2 regions of the Alkalihalobacterium sp. APHAB7 genome follow, and region 2 is predicted to be linked to the other one. Evidence: predicted binding sites of a transcription regulator. Region 2 holds the regulator's gene; the other holds the start of a gene.

Region 1 (7,611 bases), on a different contig from region 2:
TGAAGAGAAGCTAAAAGACTGTATTACAGGGTTATTGATGTGTTACTTGCTACAACCATCATTTCGACTATATTAAACTATCGTCCCTTGCATCTGATGATACTTCTTTCATTTTAATCGCTTGTGCTGGTAATGACAGTCGTTTCTCCCTTGAAGACTTTCTTTGTGCGGTTTACCTCATGGATGAACTTCTAAAGCACCAAGCTAGGCACCTCAACAACAAAATATAGTTGCTGTACTACCTAGTAGCAACTATATTTTGCATCCAGTCAAGGAGCGTAAACATTTATGAGTTACCTCTTTGTTTTTATGCTTTTATTTTTACATTATAATGCTTCAACCAGTGGTCCATTTGAATAAAATGAGCGATGAGCTGCGGACCTGTCATCAGTTGCCCGAACCATGGCGTTTTAAATGAAGCTCCGCCGCTTTCAGCGATTTCTCTCATTTTAGTACGATCAATTAAATCAAATAATGGTGAGTCGTTTTGATTAAGGATTTGAAGCATTTCTGTCTTTACTGCATTCGTATAATGTGGGTTATGCGTTTTCGGATATGGGCTTTTTTTGCGATATAACACTTCATCCGGTAAAATTCCTTCGAGTGCTTTACGCAAAATCCCCTTTTCTAAACCATTTAGACGCTTCATTTCCCAAGGAATGTTCCATACGTATTCTACGAGACGATGGTCAGCAAATGGGACACGAACCTCTAGGCTAGCCCCCATACTCATTCGGTCTTTCCGATCCAGAAGCGTAGTCATAAACCAAATGATATTTAAATACGAAATTTCTCTTCTACGAGCTTCCTCTTTCGTATCTTCTTCAAACCTAGGTGTTTCTGCAATCGTTTCTTTATATCTTTCGTGAACATAAGAGTGTAGTTTCAGTTTATTTTTCCACTTGTCTTGTAGAAGTGCTTCTCTTTCTTGTGTAGAACGCATCCACGGGAATCCATTATAATTCATCACTTCAGGTTTATGGAACCAAGGATACCCACCGAAGATTTCATCCGCACATTCTCCAGATAAGCCTACCGTCACATCTTCTTTTATTTTTTCGCAAAACCATAATAAACTCGAGTCAATATCAGCCATACCTGGTAAGTCACGTACTTCAACAGCTTTCTTTAAATAGCCTGCGAGATCTTTCATAGAAATGACGTGATCTGTGTGTAACGTACGAAATTCCTTTGACACTTTTTCAATCCATGGACCATCTGCGTTCGGCTGAAAATCATTGGCTTTAAAATATTTATCATTGTCAGCATAGTCAATAGAATACGTTCGCAAGTCACCCTTGTTATCGCGCTCAAACACATTAGCTGCTAGAGCTGTTAATGCACTAGAGTCAATACCTCCTGATAAGAACGTACACACTGGAACATCAGCTACTAATTGACGTTCGACTGTGTCTGTTAATAACCAACGAACTTTTTCTGCCGTCTCATCAACATTATCAACATGTTCCTTACTTTTCAACTTCCAGTAGCGAGTAATTTTAGCCCCGTTGCGGTCATACAGCATCGCATGTGCTGGTCGAAGCTCTTCAATATCTGAGAACACTCCATGTCCCGGTGTACGTGATGGTCCTAGACCTAACACTTCAGAAAGTCCGGTTTCATCAACCGTTGGTGATATGTCCCGATGAGCAAGAAGTGCTTTTATTTCAGACGCAAATAGTAATTTTCCGTTTTGGACGGAATAAAATAATGGTTTCACACCGAGACGATCACGGGCAAGGATTAAACTTTGATCGTGCTCGCTCCAAATCGCAAACGCGAAAATACCATTTAACTTTTCTAAGCAATGAAAGCCCCACTCTATATATGAAGTTAACAGAACTTCGGTATCGGAATGTCCCTTAAACGTATGTCCTCGTTGAAGTAGCTCTTTACGAAGATCTTCTGTATTGTATAATTCTCCATTATAAATTATTGTATATGAACGATTTCCTTTCGTTCTTGTCATCGGCTGAATGCCGCCTTCTGGATCGACAACAATAAGACGAGTATGTCCTAATGCCGCATGATTAGAGCTCCAAATATTGATATCATCAGGCCCTCGACGTGATAACGTCTTCGCCATCTTTTCAACTTCAGCCTGCTCTTTTACCATATTTCGCTTCCAATCAATCCAACCTGTAATACCACACATCTATATCAACCCTCTTTCGGGAGTAATTTATTTAAATGGGTCCAATGCCCATATCCCATCGTATTCAGAGTTATCGTAGGTTGTTACTCTCCTATTGCCTTGTAATCCCTTACACGACAACATTTTTTTATAGTTAGTTTAGAAGAGCGTTCGTTCAGCAATTAAAAAACCAGATGAAATTCAATTAGTCCTTGATGACCATACTTGAAGATCTTTCACCTGATTTAATTCATAGCTATGCATAAAACGTTGGATTTATCCTCATAATGAAGACAGAATTTGAAAAATAGGGCTTCTTACGTGAGTAGGGAGCATATAAAAGGAGTGAGGTAAAAGTGAATTCACAACGAGCTCAAGAAATCGTAGAATCTATGAAGAATGTTCAAGTACTTTTTAACGGTACTCCGGTTATGATCCAACATGTCGATCATGATAAAGAAACTGCACGAGTGTATGAAAAGAGCCAGCCTGAAAACGAAATGACAGTTCCTGTTCAGCAACTAATGGAACAATAAACTTGTGATTCTAATTTAAAACTACATATCTATATTTTGAATTTAAAGAAGAGCTGACCTCGTGTGATCAGCTCTTCTTTAGATTTTCTTGTTCACATATGTATGAAAGTAATTTCTCACAACTCTTATTTACTAATTCATATACTTCTTCGAAATTGCCTGTATAGTACGGATCTGGAACATCAACAACATCACTTTCTGGAAGAAAGTCAAGAAGCCTTGCAATTTCTCCTGTTTGCTCATGCTTTGCCATTGCGTTTAAGTTCCCTACATTTTCAGCATCCATTGCAATGATATAATCATAGTTCTGTAAGTCCGGCTTTGTTACCTTTCGTGCCTTCATACCACTATAATCAATTTTGTATTGGTCTAAGATGTTTCTCGTTCCCTCGTGCGGCGGTTTGCCAATATGCCAGTCTCCCGTTCCTGCCGAATCAATCTCAAATCCATCACTTAAGTTTGCTTCTTCCACTTTTTTCCGAAACACAGCTTCTGCCATCGGTGATCGGCAAATATTACCTAGACAAACGAATAATACTCTTACCATAGTTTCTCTTCCTTTCTAGATCCCATCCATACCGTAAATGTTAGCGTAATTCATTAGGATAAGCAACGTCCTGTCAGTTCTTACAATCCACTTGAAATTTGTAGTTTCTCTAACTGCATTATAAAAAGACTGGCCCTTTTGAGTCAGTCTTCATTATATGAATTATTCTAAAATAAAGATTTCTCTATGACTTTCCTTTACTTTCGCCAAAACTGCTTCAATATTCGGGTACTCTTTACCAATACAGTATCGTTCTACATTACATAAACTATCTTCCTCACCTCGAAAAATTTGGACGATCTCTTCAATTCCCATCTTTTTCGTTTGAACGACTCCATCTACATATACTGCATCATTATTTTCAAACTTTTCATAAATGACATGGAAATTTGGCTTTGTCTCCCCAATAAAAAACTCTTTCGTTTCGACTAGATCATGAACGCGCACGTTCTCTTCACTTCCTATTCTAAAAATTTTGTAGCACCTACTAACTATACACCTTCGTCATACCATTTTTGAAAAACATTTGTGACCATTGCTTTACAACATCTTGAAGGTTTCGTTTCAATTTACGAGATAGAAACTATTGTAGGAAAGCCAAACCAATTTTATACATAAAAATGGTTTTTACTTGTAAGTTTTTACATCAATAATCTCATCCAGTTGTAAATAGTTTTTGCCACCAAATTGATCAATCAGGTGCAGTTTTCTTTCTTGTTCATTAAAATGATGAACCGTACCAACCATACAATGGTAGTCATAGTTTTCATAGTAAGTAAAAATAAGTGATGCGTTATTTGCCATCCCTTCACAAATCTGTTCATTCATTTCTAACAGCTGTTGCTCATCGAGTTGAGGCTTTTTTTGATAAGTCAGCTCCTTTTTTAACTCACGAAGTAAACCTACATGTTCTGGAAGCATCATCGCTGTCCACTTTATATTTCCACGATCTTTAATCATTTATTTCATCTCCTCTACGCTTTATGACCGCCAAGAAGCGTACAACGGTATTTAGCTGTACCCGCTTCCGTGTAAGAAACAGCTCGTAATAAGGCATCTGATCCATATTTATTTCGAATGGCATCCATCGCATAACCTAATTCCTTTTTCCGTGGTTTCGCTGGATCCAGCAAACTGAGCTGAACATGAGCATCATCACAAACATTCGATAGCGCAATTGTAATTTGCCTTACCGTTTCTCCCCGATAATGCTTCTTCATTAAATGAAGACAGGCTTCATAAATATCCATGGTCAGGTTGGTCGGTTCATCAAGGCTAACTGAACGGTAAAAGCCACCTCCATACTCTTCCTTACTGTAGCCAAGACCTAAACTTACGGTGCGTCCTGCCTTCCCAGCATTTCGAGCTCGTCTCATTACTTCCTCACACATCTCTAAAATGACACATTTAATATCTTCTCTTTCTTTATAATCACGAAGTAAAATTTGTCCTTTGGCAAAACTAATCTGCCCCTGCATAATCGGTGCGCCGAGCTCTGACAAATCAATCCCCCATGCGTGGTAATACATTTGATTTCCCATAACGCCAAACGCTTTCTCTAATCTTGTCACGTCATATTGAGCAAGCTGTCCTACGGTTCGAATCCCTAGACGATTTAAGCGTTTTTCTAACCGCGAACCGATACCCCACATCTCGCGCAACGGTAAGGGCCATAACTCATTTTGTAGATCCTCAAAATCCCACTGGGCTACCCCCGTCTTTTTGGCTTGAATATCTAGACAGAGTTTGGACATAAGCATATTCGGACCAATCCCGATCGCACATGTTAAGCCAAAGTCTCTTAACATGTCTTGACGAATACGCTGCGCTAATTGCAAAGGTGATCCCCAAAGACGTTCGGTACCATCTACTTGAAGGAAACTTTCATCCACACTATAAACGTGAATGGCTTCAAATGGGACATAGCGAGTAAAAAATTTTGTAAGTTCCACTGACGTATCTAGATACATCGCCATTTGCGCATTAACAAGCTGGATGCGAGGATCATCCGGAATTTCAAATAACCGACTTCCCGTTTTAATTCCAAAGTCTTTTTTTAATTTAGGTGTCGCCGCAAGTACAACACTTCCGGACCTTTCCGTATCAGCAACAACAGCTAAATAACACTCTAATGGATCAAGCCCTAGCGCTAAGGCTGAACAACTGGCATAAAAACTTTTCATATCGACACAAAGAATACTGCGCTTTTCAATCGTTTCATACAATGGTTGCGGAACCAAATGAACCCCCCCAAAAAGGAACTTGTGTTCGTATTTTATTCTTAATTATAACCGAATATACGTTCGTTTTTCAAATAGAAAATATTTACAAACGATTAGTGGATTAAAAGTAATAAAAAAATGAGTACTAAATACTTTCAGTGCTCTATCTTCATTGGAATAATACTAAAATAACAAAGTTACCCTTGAAAGTTGCATTTAATTAAAAAAAAAGGGAAAATTACTATAAAGACGAATGTATAGGAGATTTGTAGTCAATGAAATATTTTCAACCTGATTTTGAGTTAAAACATTTTACTGAAATTACAGCAGAATGGCTAAAAACGAATAATATAAAAACAATTTTATCGGACTTAGATAGCACACTTGCCATTCACCACCAACCCGGTGGAGAAGATGTAGAAGAATGGGTCAACATGTTAAAAGAAAATGGAGTCGAACTTGCGATCATTTCAAACAATAGCCAAGGTCGTGTTGATCGCTTTTCAGAGCCTCTAGGAATACACGGCTTAGGACGCAGTGGAAAACCGGGGATACGGAAGATTGAACGCTATATGCAGAAAATGGGTGCTCAAAAGGAAACGAGTGTATTTCTTGGAGATCAGCTATTTACCGATGTTTGGTGTGGCAAGCGCCTAAATATGAAAACAGCTCTTGTTCATCCAGTTGGTGAGGAGCACGAGCCTTGGAACATTAGACTAAAGCGAGTATTTGAAAGACTAATTCGTAGAAGATGGTAAAAGCGAAGGTAGAAACTGTTAAAGTTTCTACCTTTTATGATTATTTAACGGTTAATTACTTTTGATAAAACTTTTTGCCACCGATCTTTTCAACGAGACGCGGAAACAGTTGATACAACGATGAACCTACATCCATCCACCATGGTAAATTTAGCTCTCGCTTCGGCTTAATTATCAATTCCACAATACGTCTCGCTACAACTTCTGGGGCTAACATCATCTTTTCCACATTCTTTTTATACGTACCGGTTTTGTCTGCTTGATCAAAAAAGGCTGTTCGAATAGGTCCTGGATTAACAAGACTTACATAAATATTCGTATCGTGTAATTCCATTCGCAGTGCATTTGTAAACCCTCTTACCGCGTGCTTGGTTGCTGAATAAACACTTGATTTTGGTGTAGCAATCTTACCTGCTTGTGAACCAATGTTAATGATGTGCCCTTCCTGTTCTTCTAAGAAGTAGGGCAGAACCGCTTTTGTACAAGCCATCAGCCCTAAAACATTCACATGAAACATCTCTTCAACTTGATGGAAATCAGCCTCGTTAAAAGCATCAAAATAACCAATTCCAGCATTGTTGATAAGAACATCTACCGTATCATGGTTAGCAACCACTTTTTCAACCGTCTTTTGCACACTTTCGAATGATGTAACATCTAATGGATAATAATACGCTTGTATAGCATATTTTTTCTTGATTTCCTGTTTAATCATTTCTAATTTATCAATAGATCTAGCTAGTAAAATTGGTGTTGCTCCCATTTCAGCAACGTGAAAAGCGAGCTCTTTCCCAATCCCACTAGAAGCACCTGTTATTACAATTTTTTTATGTAGAAGCTGTTTCGTTGTCATCTTTTCCTCCTAATTAATTAGCCTATCTGTATAGTTATTCAGAAAAACAATCAGTCACACCTTGACGGAATGGCAAGATCGACTTATAATAGTCTCCAAAGTATAATGAGCGTTGATAGGAATAGTAAACAGTAACATGTGTCCAGAGAGCAACACCCACCGGCTGAAAGGTGTGCCACCACTGAAACTGTTGAACCTGCCCTTGAGCTGTCAGGCAAACCTGACCGTCGCCGGCGTTAACGGTTCCGAGAGGGCTTGCTTATCAGCTTGCCAACAAAGGTGGTACCGCGGATCCAACTCTTCCGTCCTTTTATTTTATTAGGACAGAAGAGTTTTTTAGTTTCTTGGGATTTTTTCTTCTATCGCTACCCGAGCGCTTTCGCTTTTCTTGTCTAGCTGCAGCGCTCAGCGACTAGTGAGACTTCGCCCTCCTCCTTACGATAAGTCAACATCAGCTCCTTTATCTCTTTCGGAGAGGCTCCAGTCCATACGTCGCTACCCGAGCGCTTTCGCTTTTCTTGTCTATTTTATCACTTTACATTGACTCTACAAATAAAAAGA
Region 2 (7,611 bases):
AGCAATACGTCTACACCGTTTTTAAGTAATTCTAATACTTCAATGATCCCTTCTCTATCAGTTTCATAGCCACTTAATCGTTCCTTTACTACTTGAACCACTTCAAACTGAAGACGATTGGCTAGATCCATCAACTCCTCAACTTGTCTGTTCAAAGATGATGTTTGTTCATCGTTATTCGTACTTACCCGACAATAAATAACTGCCTTTACCATATATTCACCTACTGTTTGTTTCTACTGGAATAACTAATGTTTGTCCTGCAATTAAATTAGACTCTTGCATCTCATTCATTTGGATCACCCATTGTATAAACTCATCTATTGAAAATGGATGGTCATACCTAGTAGCAAACCCCCATAATGTATCTCCCTCTTTAACAACTACTTCAACCGGCTCTGCTAACCCTTGTTTTTCAGCACCAGCTACTGACATAAATGCAAAAAATACGATAGACAGTACAAATATGATTACTAGAGATATCTCTTGTCGACTTAAATTTACTAGTTTCATCAAAATCACCTCATAAGAATGTATGTTCTTGTCTATTATTGTAAATGAGAACACCTATTCGTGTCAACAGAAAATTAGAACTTATGTTTGCATCCTTTTTTTTGACATGATATACTTTATTTAAGATTAATTGGATAAATGAGGTGTCAGTGATGACAAAAGTGTCAAAAAGACAACAAGAAATCTTAGATTATATCAAAACTGAAGTTCGAAAAAAAGGTTATCCACCTTCAGTCCGAGAGATTGGCGAAGCTGTAGGACTAGCGTCAAGTTCTACTGTACACGGTCATCTGTCTCGCCTCGAAAAAAAAGGACTTATTCGCCGTGACCCTACAAAACCAAGAGCAATTGAAGTTATTGACCAAGATCAAGTTGAAGCTGAGCCGGGAATAGATACAAGAACCTCTTTTGTCCCTGTCATCGGAAAAGTTACAGCTGGACAACCTATTACAGCGATCGAAAACGTGGAAGAATATATTCCTTTACCTGAGCGATTAGTCTCAAACGATTCTGTCTATGTTCTTATCATTGATGGAGATAGTATGATAGAAGCAGGGATTTTTGATGGGGATATGGTTATCGTTCGTCAACAGCAAACAGCAAACAATGGTGACATTATAGTCGCTATGACTGAAGAAGATGAAGCGACAGTTAAGCGTTTCTTCCGTGAAAAAGACTATATACGTCTTCAACCTGAAAATTCTACGATGGAGCCGATTATTCTTAAAAACTGTACGATCCTTGGAAAAGTAATTGGTGTATTTCGAACCATCCATTAAAAAGTACCCCCATATGCTGGGGTATTTTTTTGTGCTCTATATATTTATATGTACATACTTGGTAAATTAATTCTACATTGGTGTCAATGATGACTTTCTTATAAAACCAAATAATAAATTTTTTCTTTATTTTTATTTTTTTGTTGGTAATTTTTCGGCAACTTTTCTACAAAGGTAAAAAACCCTTGAGGCATATAGCTCCAAGGGTTGAAAGTTTTAATATGATGATAGGTACTGTTCGCGCTCCCAAGGGTGAACTTGTGTGCGGAACATATCCCACTCGATTTCTTTAGCTTCAATAAAGTGCTCAACCGCATGCTCACCTAAAGCTTTGATTAACACTTCATCTTGAGCTAATTTATCCATTGCTTCTTTTAAAGTGGCTGGAAGATCTTTAATTCCTTCTTCCTCACGCTCTTCTTTACTCATGATGTAGATGTTACGGTCAGTTGCTTTTGGTGGAGTAAGCTTACGCTTGATTCCATCAAGTCCAGCAGCCAGCATAACAGCCATTGCTAAGTAAGGGTTCGCCGCCGGGTCTGGAGAACGAACTTCTACACGAGTACTTAAACCACGAGAGTTTGGAATACGGATTAATGGACTACGGTTGCGCATTGACCATGCAACATATACTGGTGCTTCGTAACCTGGAACTAAACGCTTATATGAGTTTACAAGCGGATTTGTAATAGCCGTAAATCCTTCAGCATGATCTAATATACCTGCTAGGAATTGCATAGCTGTTTCACTTAATTGAGAATCTGTCGACTCGTCGTAGAAAGCATTTCCTTCAGCAGTAAATAAAGACATGTTACAATGCATACCTGATCCGTTCACACCAAATAATGGTTTTGGCATAAACGTCGCATGTAACCCATGCTTACGAGCAATTGTTTTTACAACAAGCTTAAATGTTTGGATATCATCACACGCTTTAATTGCATCAGCATATTTGAAATCAATTTCGTGTTGTCCTGGAGCTACTTCATGGTGAGATGCTTCAATTTCAAAGCCCATTTCTTCTAACTCAAGTACGATATCGCGACGGCAATTCTCTCCTAAGTCTGTAGGAGCTAAATCGAAATATCCACCTTTATCATTTAATTCTAATGTTGGCTCACCTTTTTCATCATTTTTGAAAAGGAAGAACTCTGGTTCAGGTCCGATGTTAAATGATGTATAACCTAACTCTTCTGCTTCTTTTAATACACGTTTTAAAATACCACGAGGGTCTCCTGCAAATGGAGTTGGTGCCTCACCTGGCTTACCTGGTTGATAAACATCACAAATTAAACGTGCTACTTTACCTTTTTCTGAAGTCCAAGGGAAGATTACCCAAGTATCAAGATCAGGATATAAATACATATCAGACTCTTCAATACGAACAAACCCCTCGATTGATGATCCATCAAACATCATTTGGTTGCTTAACGCTTTTGGAAGTTGATTTACAGGAATTTCTACGTTTTTAATAATCCCCATTAAATCAGTAAATTGTAAACGAATAAAGCGTACATTTTCTTCTTTTGCTGCTTTTAGAATATCTTCTTTAGTATACTTAGCCATATTATGTATTCCCCTTTCAAGAATATATTAAAAGAATTGATCTTAGTGGAAGAAGCGAGATAACTGCCCTTGTATAATAGAAGCCTTCCCGTTTCGACCTGCCATTATCAGTTCATTCTTCAAATGTTTACGCAGTTCTTTATCAGAGATTTCAGCTGGTTCTCCTTGAGCTAATGTCGTCATTTCAGTCGCTTTTTCATTTAACTCAAGGATTCTCTTAATTCCCGAAATGTTAATACCCTGTTCGATTAATGTCTTAATTTCTAAGAGCTTATCCACATCATTGAATGAAAATAAACGTTGATTACCATTTGTTCTCACTGGATGAATTAGTTCATGTTCTTCATAATAACGAATCTGTCTTGCTGATAAGTCTGTTAACTGTTTTACAATACTTATTGGAAACAGTGGCATATTACGACGAATTTGATCGCTCATAACCCAACCTCCTTCTCTAGAACTTATTATTAGAATAATAGATGTTAGCTATCGTGTCAATAGATGTAAGGAAAGTTAACATCGATTTTTTTCAAATTATTACTCTATTCGATCTTTTTCTAACTTTAGCATCTTTTCACGATGAGCTTTAAATCAACGGAGATCAACAGTATAGTTAACACTGCTTTTTTTATATTCCAGAAAAAAAAGCACTCCTCTGAGTGCTTTACCTTTAAAGTATCAAATGTTTTTTTTCTATAAGATGATTTACTGCCTTTACAACTGCAATTTTTACATGCGAATAGGTTAATCCCCCTTGTACATAAGCAACATAAGGTGGACGCAAAGGACCATCTGCTGACAGCTCGATACTTGCTCCCTGGATAAAGGTCCCAGCTGCCATAATGACGTCATCCTCATAACCTGGCATTGGACTTGGGTGTGGAACAACATGAGAATTAATGGGTGATGCCTGTTGGATCGCCTGACAGAATGCAACCATTATATCACGGTCATCAAATTGTACAGATTGTATGAGGTCCGTTCTTTTTTGGTGCCACGCCGGCTGTGTATTCATTCCTAATTCTTCAAGAAATGCAGCTGTAAAGTGAGCACCCTTCAACGCCTGTGCCACGGTATGAGGCGCTAAAAAGAAACCTTGGTACATTTCAAGCAAGCTGTATAAAGAGGCTCCGCCTTCCGCCCCAATACCCGGTGCTGCTAATCGATAGGAAGCTAACTCTACTAACTCTTTTTTCCCTACTAAATAGCCGCCTGTTTTTACTATACCGCCACCTGGATTTTTGATGAGAGAACCAGCTATTAAGTCGGCTCCGACATGGCACGGTTCTTTCAATTCTACAAACTCACCGTAACAATTATCCACGAAAACAATAACATCACTTTTTATTTCTTTTACAAATCGTATCATTTCTTCAATTTGATCAATTGTGAAAGAAGGACGGTTATCATAACCTTTAGAACGTTGGATTCCAATCACTTTCGTTTTTTCTGTAATGGCTAGTTGTACAGCTGTAAAATCGACTGTTCCTTCAGCTGTTAATGGTATCGCAGTATATGACACTTGAAAGTCTCTTAAAGAACCGTTTCCGTTTCCTCGAATACCTACCACTTCTTCTAATGTATCATATGGTTTACCTGTAATATAAACTAATTCATCTCCAGGACGAAGGACACCAAATAATGCCGTTGCGATCGCATGCGTACCTGAAATAATTTGCGGGCGGACTAACCCAGCTTCAGCCCCAAATACATCAGCATAAATCGCCTCTAATGTATCTCTTCCTGAATCGTCATAACCATAACCAGTCGAAGGTGTAAAATGAAAATCTCCGACCTGAAATTTTTGAAAGGCTTGTAAAACTCGAAGCTGGTTTGTTTCTGTTACTCGTTCAATTTCACGAAATTGTTCTGTTAGTTTCTGCTCTGTTCGTTCCACTATTGGTTGTAATTGTTGTCCATATAAAAACTGTTCGTACATACTATTCTCCCTACTATTTAACGCTCTGTTTGGTTTAATTGATGGGCCAGTGAGTGATTTGGATGAACAAACCCCTCACAATCATACGTTTCTGTTTCTTCATCCCAACTTTGATTTAAAAGAATTGTTTCCGTTTTAATTCTAGCTAGCAATTTCCCTTGATCGGAATGAACCTTTGCTTTATAAAAGACCATTTCTTGTTTGAGCATTTCTTCAATCTTATCTTGTAGCTTTCTTAGGTGCTTTTCATCTTTTGCTGAGATTAACAGTTCTGATGAATGAACAAAAATATCATCTTTATCCAGAATTAGATCCGCTTTATTATAGACGGTTAACATGGGTATTTCATTTACATCAAGATCCTCTAATAACTTTAAAACTGTCTTCTCGTGTTCACTAAAATTCTCATGTGAGGCATCAATAATATGTAAAATCAGATCTGCCTCTTGAACTTCCTCTAACGTCGAACGGAAGGCAGCAATTAATGTCGTTGGAAGGTCTTGAATAAACCCTACCGTATCGGACAATAAAACGTTCATTCCACTTGGTAACTTTAATTTTCTCGTCGTCGGATCTAAAGTCGCAAACAATAAATTTTGTTCAAATGTGTCTGCCGCAGTTAAACGATTAAGAATCGTAGATTTCCCTGCATTCGTATAACCTACTAAGGCGATTTGTAACACTTGGTTTTCTTTTCGGCGCTCTCGATACTGTTTTCGATGTTGAACAATCGTTGATAATTGCTGTTTTATTTCGTCCATACGTCGGCGGATATGCCTTCGATCGGTTTCCAACTGGGTTTCCCCGGGACCACGCGTTCCTATTCCACCACCTAAACGAGATAAAGCTAAACCTCGTCCCATAAGACGGGGTAGAAGATAATTCAATTGGGCAAGCTCTACTTGGAGCTTACCCTCCCTTGATTGCGCTCGTTGCGCGAATATATCTAAGATGAGTTGCGTACGATCTATTACACGTACACTATCTCCAAAAACAGAAGATATATTTCGAATTTGACCAGCAGATAACTCATCATTAAAAATCACTATATCTGGTTCTTTCTCTTCTATTAGTAAGGAAAGCTCTTCTATTTTTCCACGCCCTAAATAGGTCGCCGAATCAATTGAAACTTTCTTTTGATCAATCGTAGCAACAACTTCACCATTAGCCGTTGCCGTTAATGATTTAAGCTCTTCCATAGAATATAAGAAGTGGTCGTCAGTTCTATCTTTCGTTTGACAACCTGCTAAAATAACGCGTTCTTTTGATTCATTTCTAACTTCTTGCACTATGAACTCACAACCTTTGATTATCTAATTCCGTCTTGAAGATATTACACATACGTCCACTAAATGTCAAGAAAACGGTTGAACTCTAGACTTCTCAAAGTCGAAGTCCTCTGCTTGAAGAGTAGATAGAGATTGCCTGTCGTACTTTTCCTCAACAAGAAGACGAACAGCTTGAGTACGAATTGCTTGCTCAATTAAGTTTCTCACAAACCGGCCATTACTAAACGTTTTTCCTTGTTCTCCTTTAATTTTTCGTAAATACTCTCGAATTTTTTGTTCGCCTTGCCTCGATAGCTGATACTCTCTTTCTGCTAGCATGATTTCGCTAATTTCCATTAATTCATTGGTTGTATAATCTTCAAAAGGAATCGTTATTGGGAAACGCGATGGCAATCCAGGATTTAGGGATAGGAAATAATCCATTTCTCTACCGTATCCTGCTAAAATTAAAATAAAGTCATGTTGCTGATCTTCCATTGCTTTAACCAACGTATCAATGGCCTCTTTTCCAAAATCTTTTTCTCCACCGCGAGCCAATGAATATGCTTCATCTATAAACAGGACCCCGCCTAGCGCTTTCTTTAGTACTTCTCTCGTCTTCTGCGCGGTATGTCCAATATATTCACCTACTAAATCAGCTCTCTCAACTTCAATCAGATGCCCCTTTGAAAGTACTTCCATTTCATGAAACAATTTGGCGAGCAGGCGAGCTACTGTCGTCTTTCCCGTTCCCGGATTTCCTTTAAAAATCATGTGCAAGGACTGTTTTGAACTTTTTAATCCATTTTCTTTCCGACAATTATTGATGTAAAGCCATGCATATACTTCTTTTAACAATCGTTTTACATCGTTTAATCCAACTAATGAAGACAGTTCTTTTTCCATACGCTCTAGTACTTCATGTTTTTGGGCCAATGTATTTCCAAAAGGTTGTTCTATTCGATATAAACTATCCTTATCTCGCTTATTTTCACGGTTCAGGACAACATTAATTTGTCCTTTCGAGCGGGTAACTGTTGTATTTTTCATTGTTTCACCCCTCTGTTTACAATCGGTTACAATACTATACGCAAATGCCTAATTTTTGTGACAAATGCCTATTAAGATTTTTTAACAAATGAAATTAGAAAAGAGGAAGACAAGAAAAAGAGGGTCACTCCGAAGTGCGCAATACCTTTACTAAGATATGCATCTTAGTATCCCAAGGTCTTAACACTCACGAGTAACCCTCACCAATTCCAATCGTTACGATTGTTGTTCTGGATCAATATTCACTTGAACATTACGCTGTGGAGCAAAAGTAGAAATTGCATGTTTATAAACAAGTTGCTGTTTTCCTTCACTCTCTAGGATAATTGTGAAATTATCAAACGCTTTAATTAATCCACGTAACTGGAAACCATTTAACAAGAAAACAGTAACTGCGATATTATCCTTGCGTAGTTGATTTAGGAATTGGTCTTGAATGTTAACGGATTGCTTCATTTATAAGTCCCCCTTCTATGTACTGTTATTTTATTTCGCT

The links. The regulator LexA, encoded in region 2, represses DNA repair genes until DNA is damaged. The targets are predictions, from matches to a motif close to CGAACATATGTTCG.
Region 1: ACNSTQ_RS09685 (DNA polymerase thumb domain-containing protein) is a predicted target of LexA. The motif match lies at 5,510-5,523, and genes of this name have one in related genera.

Annotation. Positions count from the first base shown of each region.
Region 1 covers NZ_JBLWFS010000007.1:142,106-149,716, reverse strand. Annotated here, with positions in the region: gene ACNSTQ_RS09715 (2-phosphosulfolactate phosphatase) at 72-230, shown strand; gene asnB (asparagine synthase (glutamine-hydrolyzing)) at 308-2,155, opposite strand; gene ACNSTQ_RS09705 (H-type small acid-soluble spore protein) at 2,491-2,670, shown strand; gene ACNSTQ_RS09700 (low molecular weight protein-tyrosine-phosphatase) at 2,738-3,217, opposite strand; gene ACNSTQ_RS09695 (hypothetical protein) at 3,380-3,664, opposite strand; gene ACNSTQ_RS09690 (YolD-like family protein) at 3,845-4,177, opposite strand; gene ACNSTQ_RS09685 (DNA polymerase thumb domain-containing protein) at 4,192-5,400, opposite strand; gene ACNSTQ_RS09680 (YqeG family HAD IIIA-type phosphatase) at 5,715-6,197, shown strand; gene ACNSTQ_RS09675 (SDR family NAD(P)-dependent oxidoreductase) at 6,253-7,050, opposite strand.
Region 2 covers NZ_JBLWFS010000003.1:282,902-290,512, reverse strand. Annotated here, with positions in the region: gene ACNSTQ_RS05475 (recombinase family protein) at 1-215, opposite strand, end outside; gene ACNSTQ_RS05470 (LysM peptidoglycan-binding domain-containing protein) at 220-513, opposite strand; gene lexA (transcriptional repressor LexA) at 666-1,292, shown strand; gene glnA (type I glutamate--ammonia ligase) at 1,509-2,858, opposite strand; gene ACNSTQ_RS05455 (MerR family transcriptional regulator) at 2,901-3,296, opposite strand; gene ACNSTQ_RS05450 (aminotransferase class I/II-fold pyridoxal phosphate-dependent enzyme) at 3,529-4,797, opposite strand; gene hflX (GTPase HflX) at 4,815-6,086, opposite strand; gene spoVK (stage V sporulation protein K) at 6,153-7,115, opposite strand; gene hfq (RNA chaperone Hfq) at 7,332-7,571, opposite strand; gene miaA (tRNA (adenosine(37)-N6)-dimethylallyltransferase MiaA) at 7,597-7,611, opposite strand, start outside.